One region of the Sporosarcina saromensis genome, then DNA from elsewhere that is predicted to be linked to it. Evidence: a T-box and tRNA genes for the amino acid it is inferred to sense, from the RefSeq annotation. Region 1 holds a T-box; the other regions hold tRNA genes.
What was found. A T-box is a leader RNA that pairs with one kind of tRNA and senses whether it is charged. The one in region 1 lies ahead of argS (arginine--tRNA ligase), so its partner is inferred to be a tRNA-Arg.

Region 1 (3,143 bases):
TGCGCGCGGGCATTCGTATATTGAATATACGGTCCGGTTTCACCTTCGACTTGCAACATCGACTCCAAGTTGAATTCGATATCGTGTTTGCGGTGTTGTTTCAAGTCGCTGAATAAAATTGCCCCGACCCCGACAGCTTCTGCCACATCGGATTGATTGGCAAGTGTCGGATTCTTCTCTTCAATCGTCCGTTGCGCCAACTCAATCGCTTCTGTCAGTACTTGTTCTAGCAAAACGATTTTTCCTTTACGCGTGGACATTTTCTTTCCACCTTGTAAAATAAGCCCGAACGGTACATGGTGCATCTCTTCTCCCCATGCATAGCCCATCTTACTGAGCACATGCTTCACTTGAGTGAAATGCAAACTTTGTTCATTCCCCACGACGTATATGGATTTGACGAAATCATACGTGTTTTTACGGTCGATTGCTGCAGCCAAGTCGCGTGTGGCGTACAACGTAGCCCCGTCTGATTTTTTGATTAAACAAGGCGGCATCGTCTCACCGAGATCGACAACTTGCGCACCGTCAGATTCAACTAATAAACCCTTTTCTTCGAGTTCTTCTACGACAGGTAGCATTTTATCATTGTAGTACGCTTCTCCGTTATACGAATCGAACTCCACACCTAGCAAGTCATAAATGCGTTGGAATTCCTTCAGCGATTCCGTTTTGAACCATTTCCATAAAGCAAGCGCATCGGCATCGCCATCTTCCAATGCTTTAAAAGCAGCACGGCCTTCGTCATTCAAGGAAGCGTCCTGCTCCGCTTCTTCATGGAACCGGATGTACAGCTTCAACAATGTTTCAATAGGTGCCTGCCGAACATCTTGCTCATTGCCCCATTTCCGATAAGCAGTTAGCAACTTTCCGAATTGGGTGCCCCAGTCACCGATATAGTTGATCTTTACAGGTTTAAACCCGCTTTTCTTCAGCAATAAAGCAATGGAATTCCCAATGACCGTAGACCGTAAATGCCCCATGGAAAAAGGCTTCGCGATATTTGGTGATGAAAGATCAATTGTCACAACGCCGTCATTGCCTTCATTTGACGATCCGAAAGTGGAACCTTGCGTGACAATCGTATGCAAAATATCGTTTGAAACACCATTTCGGTCCAAAAATATATTTACATACCCATTCACGGCTTCTGCTTTGCGAATGGAAGGGTGCTGTATAGAAGCAGCGATTTCTTCTGCAATCATTGCAGGTGATTTTCGAAGGATCTTTGCAAATGGGAAGCAAGGCAAGGCAAAGTCACCTAGATGTGCATAAGCAGGACGCTCCAACGCATGCTCTTCCAACGGGATCGGACTGACGGACTGTAAAATTTCCAAAATCACATTTTTCATTTCCTAAACTCCTTTTTAGGCATAATAAAAAGCCTCCATCTCAAACGATTGAGACGAAAGCTTGTTCCGCGGTACCACTCAAATTGCCTGCAATCCAGGCCCCTTTCTCCTAACGGCGAGACACCGGCTTCTCCTACTGAACTCAGAAAAGCATCTTCGAAGTGCGCTTCACGATCTCCCTTCACCAGGCTCCCACCACCCCCAGCTCGCTACAGAAATAAAAGACCGTTACTCTCTTCATCATCGATATTGTATCTGAATGTACCAAAATGGAAGTGCGATGTCAATAGGCACTGCGAGTAGATGGATTCCAATGGAAATTATTCCTTTACGAAAAAAGAAAATGCGAAGATTGCTTCTCCCTTAATCTCTCCATTCCATCGAAGGATAGCGGAAAAAAAGTATCTCCCCGGTTCCTGAGGGGCTTTGAAAGTGTGGCTGCCATTGTTCTCATCTATGGTTTCAACTGTTGTTTCTTCGCCTTTAAAATGTTGGATAATCTCCGGTTCATCTATATACCATGTTGCATCGGGGGTGTTAAAACTCGAGTTTAGCTTCATGATTACAAGTTCATCCTCTTGCTGAACAATCATCGCAGGATAGCCTTTCACTAACTCTTCTGGATCATGAGGTTGGAGGTTATTGCATTCCTTTCCTTCTTCTTCCCAACAAGATTTATCACGTATTGCATAAGTGGCCCCACCCTCTTCCTCTGGATCTTTAATACCGACAAAAATCTCAGGTCTTTCTAACGTTTCACTGAGTGTCTGCTCTGTATCTCCAGGCAATTTTGCTTCGCCTTCGTCATTGGGTGAGCATCCGAAAAGAAGGAGGAATAAGGATACCATTAACAAAAAAACCTTATAGCTCATTTTAAAAATCTCCTTTTTTGTAATTAATAGTAATATGGTAACATAAGTAAGAGTTTATTATCAATAAAATTATGATAAATCAAAAAATATATTTGATAGATAATGAGTTTCCAATTTGCGAACGCTCTGTTTTAGGAGCGGTTGTTTGTTTGGGATAAAATCGTCGCCTAAAAACTGGGCGAGTGGTGATAAAGAGAGGTTAAGCGGTGATAAAGTGCTGATAAGCGTTGATAAACGGTCTACAAGCGGTGATAAAGTGCCGATGAGCGGTGATAAATCCTATTGAACCGGTGATAACGGGAAAAAGTTGTTTCTGGGCAGGGGTTGAAGTTGAATTACAGCTGAAAACAGGCGAATCGGTGGTAAAGTGGTTGGAATCGGTGATAACAGCTCGAGAATCGGTGATAACGCCGTTAGAATCGGTGATAACACGCTCCGAATCGGTGATAAACCCGTTTGAACCGGTGATAACGGGAAAAAGGTTGTTTCTGGGCAGAGGTTGAAGTTGGAATTCTACTGAAAACAGGCGAATCGGTGGTAAAGTGCTTAGAATCGGTGGTAAACCCGTCCGAATCGGTGGTAACTGCTCATGAACCGGTGAGAACGGGAAAACTCCCTATTATTAAGCACAATCTCCTTTAATCCCCTCGCCGCTCGACAATTTCCGAGCCGACCATTTACCCATAATAAAACTCCCAAATCTCCACCAAAAAAATAGGTCAAATCCACCTTATTATTTTCATACATGTTCTTTGCTTCAAAAGTAACTTCTACAAAATTCAACAAAAAATATACGTTCCCCTTATGAATCGATTCGTTACGACTATTCCTCATTTACAATTTCTGTTTCTATTAATCATCTTCCCTAAAATCCTACTGCCCTTTTGAAAGTTTGAAATTCAATTATAACTTTTTAGCT
Region 2 (3,143 bases), 1.1 Mb from region 1:
TTCCTTCATCTTCTTTATTGGTCTCTTCTCGTTCTTTATCCTTTATGTCTGCCTCGTTTGCGCTACAACCAACAATTAAAGCACCCATTAAAATTAATACTAGTAAAAACAGAAACTTCTTCATCCAAATGACCCCTTTCGAATTTTAGTTCATCCTATAACCTAATAAAATTACGACTATATATTCTACACCTCCTCTAATAGCACAATATATGAAAGCGCTGACAATAAACTGTTTTATTATCTAAGTAATCCAGCAGAGTCTATTCGTAAGACCTTCACTATTCGTACTAGTAAAACAAATAACCTGAAATGACTAAATTGACTGTTAATCTGACTTTAGATTACATGAATAATTAGTAAGAGACAAGTCCCTAAAGCGTCTTTAATTGCAATTGCAAAAACTTTCACTCCAAGGTTTTTCATTACTTACCTATTAAAAAAGGTTGCAATTTAGATAGTTTTCAACATATAGTTACTTCAAGAGGTGAGAAATTTGATTGGTTGGGATAACTTCAATAGAGTCGCTTATAGAATGATTGAATTAGCTTATATCAATATACTCTGGATTGTCTTTACACTTATCGGTTTAGTTGCTTTCGGTATTTTTCCCGCTACATCTTCTATGTTTGTAGTCGTTCGTAAATTGATTAAAGAAGAAGAAAGTTTCAAGATATTCCCAGCATTTTGGAATGCATTTCGGGCAGACTTTTTGAAAGTAAATGGTTTTGGCCTTCTTTTCTTAACTATTAGTTACTTCTTCTTTTTTGATTTTTATTTCTTACAACAAAATAGTGGTAAGTTGCAATTTTTGTATCCAATATTAATCTTTATACTTATTTCCGGAACTGTAACGTTCCTTTTCTTCTTTCCCGTCTATGCACATTTCAATTTGAAGTTCTTTCAATACATTAAACAGTCTTTCTTAATTGCCATTACATCCCCTATTGAAGTCATTTTGATTGGTGCTACTGCGGTAGGAATCTACTTTATTACAACATTCATTCCAGGTATTATCCCCTTATTTCCAGGAAGTGTCTTTGCCTATGTAGCTACATTAATAAGTTTCCGGGCATTTGCACGAATAGAAACACGAAAAAACGTACAAATATGAAAAACTGACAGTCATACTGATTCGTCAGTCTTTTTTCAGTTTGGATTATTAATATAGCCGAAAGTTTAAGAACGCATAAAATTAATCATGATCTTTACATACTTCCTAGGCATGAACCTAAGGACGAAATTATCAATCCAAGCTCAACTCACGAAATTCTGTAGATGCGTCTAACTGTCGTCAGTCTATTAGACATGTTTGGTAGAAGCTTGTCGCCTTTCGCGCGCTTTGTTCTTTTTTGTAAACGTAAAAAAACCTCCTAACGTAGAGTTAGAAGGCAGACGTCCATTATGCGGAGCTTAACCGCTCATAGACTGTTGCTTTAACTACGTAAGAAGGTTGATATACCGCGGTTACACCGCACTACTATACGTCCCAGGAGGGATTCGAACCCCCGACCCACAGCTTAGAAGGCTGTTGCTCTATCCTGCTGAGCTACTGAGACATGTTCAATTTGCGATTACTTTTCGCAAAGGACAAATATTATTATAGGCAGGATTTCGAAAAAAGTCAACGCTTTCTTGCATAATTTTTCATTTCAACGGAATGAATTATTTTAAGCTGAAGATTTTTAATGGTTACGCGCAACGTTTCCTCGTTTTCTAAAGTGTTAACGTCATTTGAAACTCCCTCGTAAGCAAGATCCTCGACTTCGTGGTCCCATTCTATTTCCACGAACGATGGTTCATTGCCACCTCTCGGCAACAAAGTGCTCCCTGGATTGACAAATAAGATTCCCTCTTTCATTTCAGCACCGTACAAGTGAGAATGCCCGAATAAAACAATGTCTGCCTGTCGTTCCAGTGCCTCGTAATACAAGGGGAGCATCGAGCGTTTACAATCATGTTCATGTCCGTGTAGGACGAAAATTCGTTTGTCGCCTACTTCGACGAGGAGTGATTCAGGAAACCGGCCGTCTCGGTCACAATTCCCTCTTACCACATGTATGTTATGCAAAAGCGGATCGTCAAGTGACAGTTCACTGTCGCCACAATGAAAAATTGTATCCGCCGGCAGAGCGGAAACGGTTTTCACCGTCTCCACATCACCGTGAGAATCACTCATTACGATAATCTTCATTGTTCTTTACCGAATGATGCCATGAGTGTAGGGAGTTGTTCTTTCAGTTGAGCGAGCGCTGCACCACGATGAGAAATTTCCCCTTTTTCAGCAGGAGTCAATTCAGCCATTGCACGTTGCTTCGCAGGTGTATAAAAGATCGGATCATATCCGAAACCGTTTGTTCCTCGTCTTTCATTTAAAATGAAACCTTCACAACTGCCGGAAAATGTCTTCGTTTCCTGCTGTGGTCCTGCTATGGCGAGTACACAACGGAACCGTGCTGTCCGTTCGTCTTCAGGCACCTCTTGAAGCTCTTCTAGCACTTTGTCGATATTCGCATCATCGTTCTTTGCCGGACCGGCATAACGAGCAGAATAGACGCCAGGGGCACCATTTAGTGCATCGATTTCCAAGCCACTATCATCGGAAATGACCATGATGCCTAATTGCTTCGCTACTTCTTCTGCTTTCAACACCGCATTTTCCTCAAATGTCGTGCCAGTTTCTTCAACGTCTATGTCTTGTTCTAAGTCATTCAAAGTCATTACTTGGATGCCATACGGCTCAAATAACACCTCAAAGTCTTTTGCTTTGCCTTTATTGTTCGTGGCAATCAATACTTTTTTCATGCTTCATCACTTTCCTTTTGTTTAATCTGCTCATGAATGGAACCTAAAGCGTCTTGTTGAATTTCGATTAGACGTTGAATGCCTACTTCAGCCAATTCAACGAGCGCGTTCATTTCTTGCCTAGTAAACGTCGCTTCCTCACCAGTCCCTTGCAATTCAACAAATTCACCCGCACCTGTCATAACGACATTCATATCGACTGCAGCTGCAGAATCCTCCACATAATCAAGGTCTAGGATAAGCATGCCTTCCTCTGTCTTCCCAACACTGACGGCAGCTAAGTAATCACGGATTGGGAACTTTTTCAGTTCCTTTTCACTCACTAACTTAGCGACTGC
Region 3 (3,143 bases), 1.3 Mb from region 1:
TGGAGTTGTTAGTCCGGAAGAAAATGCGGTTGAAGAAGAACAATGTGTACATATGCCGTATTCGCGAAGGCGCTAAGCAGTTGCTAGAGGATTTGTATATCCTGACAGGAACGTTTCAGTTTAACAATGAAATCGTCCCGGAGTTGATTAAAAAGAAATGCTGTAAGCGGTCTTATTTGCGCGGAGCGTTTTTGGCTGGCGGGTCGGTGAATAACCCGGAGACATCTTCTTATCATTTGGAGATTTTCTCGTTTTACAAGGAACATAGTGAAGCGCTAGTGGAGCTGATGAATCTGTTCCATTTGAATGCCAAGTCAATTGAGCGGAAGAAAGGGTACATCGCGTATCTGAAGGAAGCGGAGAAGATTTCCGATTTTCTAAGCTTGATGGGTGCGCACGTATCCGTCATGAAGTTCGAGGACGTAAGGATTTTGCGGGATATGCGAAACAGTGTGAACCGTCTTGTGAATTGTGAAACGGCCAATTTGAATAAAACAATTGGAGCGGCACAACGCCAAGTTGAAAATATAAAATTCATCCAGAATACGATCGGGTTGGATCAATTACCTGAACGCCTACAAGAGATTGCCCATTTGCGGATCACCCATCAAGACATTACATTAAAAGAGCTTGGTGAAATGGTTTCAGGTGGGACGGTTAGTAAATCTGGGGTCAATCACCGTTTACGGAAAATCGAAGAGATTGCAGAAAATCTGCGTGTTGGTGGCATTTTGAACTGATTGAGAATGTGAAGACGAAAGGAGTCTAGTGCGAATGGCAGAAAAAACAGTAGAAGTGAAAATGAAGACTGGATTGCAAGCAAGACAAGCTGCATTGTTTGTGCAGGAAGCGAATAAATTTACATCTGACGTGTTTCTGAAGAAGGAAGAACGTCAAGTGAACGCGAAGAGTATTATGGGTGTCATGAGTTTGGCGATTGCAAGAGGTTCATCGGTGACGTTAATTGCTGAAGGCAATGATGAAGAGCAAGCGATCGAAACCCTAACTGCACTTGTAGAAAAAGAAAACTAAAAGAAAAAGCCGTTTCGATTGTTGTGAAACGGCTGTTCCTTTGGACAAAAAAACCTGTAAACAGGCAGGGCCCATTTACAGGTTTTTTATACGTTTACGCCCTCGGCAGGAATCGAACCCACATCTCAAGAACCGGAATCTTACGTGCTATCCGTTGCACCACGAGGGCATATTATGCGCTACTGCTTGTAGCAGACAAATCCCATTATACAAATAGCGCGGCTTGATTGCAAGACTTATTTTTTGTGCGGTTGTCTAACATGCGAGTAAGTGGGGAATGTATGAAGTCTAGGCAGAATAAAGTAGGGAGAATCGGTATTGTCGTGCTATGGACGTTATTACAGTTGTTGACGAGACGATTGCTGAATGCGTAATATTTGACCTTAATTGACCATAGTATGTATGATAGATGTACAGTTGAATAAAAGATTTCAACAGAACGATAATTTCGATCCAGTCAAAAGGAGGAAATAGGATGAATCTCATACCAACAGTTATTGAACAGACAACACGAGGAGAACGCGCTTACGATATTTATTCTCGTTTATTGAAAGACCGTATTATTATGTTAGGGAGCGCAATTGATGACAACGTAGCAAACTCCATCGTTGCACAATTGCTATTCTTGGAAGCGGAAGATCCAGAAAAAGACGTATCCATTTACATTAACAGCCCAGGCGGAAGCATTACAGCTGGTATGGCAATTTACGATACGATGCAATTCATCAAGCCGGACATCCAAACGATTTGTATCGGTATGGCGGCTTCAATGGGATCGTTCTTATTGACGGCGGGTACACCAGGAAAGCGTTACGCGTTACCGAATGCCGAAGTGATGATTCACCAACCACTTGGCGGTGCGCAAGGGCAAGCGACAGAAATCGAAATCGCAGCGAAACGCATTTTGTTCCTTCGCGAGAAGTTGAACACAATTCTTTCCGAGCGTACAGGACAACCGGTTGAAGTCATCGCGAAAGATACGGACCGCGATAATTTCATGACGGCTGAACGTGCGAAGGAATACGGTTTGATCGACCATATTATTACGCGCAGTGACATGAAAGATTTGAAGTAAGGGAATAAGTTAACTTAGGCTGTAGGCATACTTTGTATGTCTGCAGTTTTTTTATGCTTTTTTATGGGGAGAGCTGGCGCAGTATGCTGAGTTCTGCCTAGTTATGCGGCAAACGGCGATGTAATGCGGCGTTTTGAAGAAGTATGCCGCGTTCCGATGAAGTATGCGGCGTTTGAAGGAAGCATGCCGCATTTGCAATCTGTCTTTGCTCCATAAACGTGGGTGGTTTCTTTGTGTGATGGATTAAATGAATCGCGCTGAATGGGTTTTGACCAATTAACGGTTCTCATTTAAGGGAAACATCGTGAAAAAGAAGAATCGGTGATAAACGTGGGAGAAACGGTGATAACGTGTGCCGAACCGGTGATAAACGACCGAGAACCGGTGATAACGTGCTCCGAATCGGTGATAACACGCCTAGAATCGGTGATAACGGAAATAGGAGCGTTCCAAGTTCATTGACCAAAATCGTCTTTGCTAAAAAATACGCAGTATACTGCGTTTGACAACGAAACTTTCCTGGAGAGGGCTGAATCATTGGTTTGAAAAGTGCATTTCTAACATAGGCTTATGGTGGATGAGGACACGTTTAGTAAGCAGGCGATGTAGGGTATGGAACTATGAGTAAATAAGGGAGTGGTTTGATGAAGAAATTACTTGGACCGATTGGCATTATCATTGCAATTGTAGTTGTACTTGGTCTTATTTTCGTGCCGAGTTACAACAAGTTTGTCAATCTAGAGGAGAATGTGGATCAGTCGTATGCGCAAGTGGAGAATCAGTTGCAGCGGAGGTTGGATTTGATTCCAAACTTGGTGAATACGGTGAAAGGATATGCGAGTCATGAGAAGGAAGTGCTGACGCAAATTTCGGAGGCGCGTGCAAAGCTTGCGGGTGCAAGTGGACCGGAAGAGCAGGCGGCTGCGGATTCTGAGTTGTCGAGTGCGTTGAGCCGATTGCTCGTTGTTGTGGAGAATTATCCGGATTTGAAGGCGAATCAGAACTTTACGCAATTGATGGATGAGTTGGCAGGTAC

Region 2: it encodes a tRNA-Arg, which carries the amino acid that the T-box ahead of argS (arginine--tRNA ligase) is inferred to sense. The anticodon was not compared.
Region 3: it encodes a tRNA-Arg, which carries the amino acid that the T-box ahead of argS (arginine--tRNA ligase) is inferred to sense. The anticodon was not compared.

Annotation. Positions count from the first base shown of each region.
Region 1 is NZ_CM142738.1:362,646-365,788, reverse strand. It holds gene argS (arginine--tRNA ligase) at 1-1,352, opposite strand, end outside; T-box leader at 1,399-1,605, opposite strand; gene ACVHUV_RS01620 (hypothetical protein) at 1,673-2,224, opposite strand; gene ACVHUV_RS01615 (hypothetical protein) at 2,370-2,510, shown strand.
Region 2 is NZ_CM142738.1:3,045,677-3,048,819, forward strand. It holds gene ACVHUV_RS15605 (sugar ABC transporter substrate-binding protein) at 1-124, opposite strand, end outside; gene ACVHUV_RS15610 (YesL family protein) at 497-1,114, shown strand; tRNA gene ACVHUV_RS15615 (tRNA-Arg) at 1,486-1,559, opposite strand; gene ACVHUV_RS15620 (metallophosphoesterase) at 1,625-2,194, opposite strand; gene ACVHUV_RS15625 (XTP/dITP diphosphatase) at 2,191-2,805, opposite strand; gene rph (ribonuclease PH) at 2,802-3,143, opposite strand, start outside.
Region 3 is NZ_CM142738.1:1,618,040-1,621,182, forward strand. It holds gene whiA (DNA-binding protein WhiA) at 1-740, shown strand, start outside; gene ACVHUV_RS08045 (HPr family phosphocarrier protein) at 775-1,032, shown strand; tRNA gene ACVHUV_RS08050 (tRNA-Arg) at 1,130-1,201, opposite strand; gene clpP (ATP-dependent Clp endopeptidase proteolytic subunit ClpP) at 1,508-2,107, shown strand; gene ACVHUV_RS08060 (LemA family protein) at 2,752-3,143, shown strand, end outside.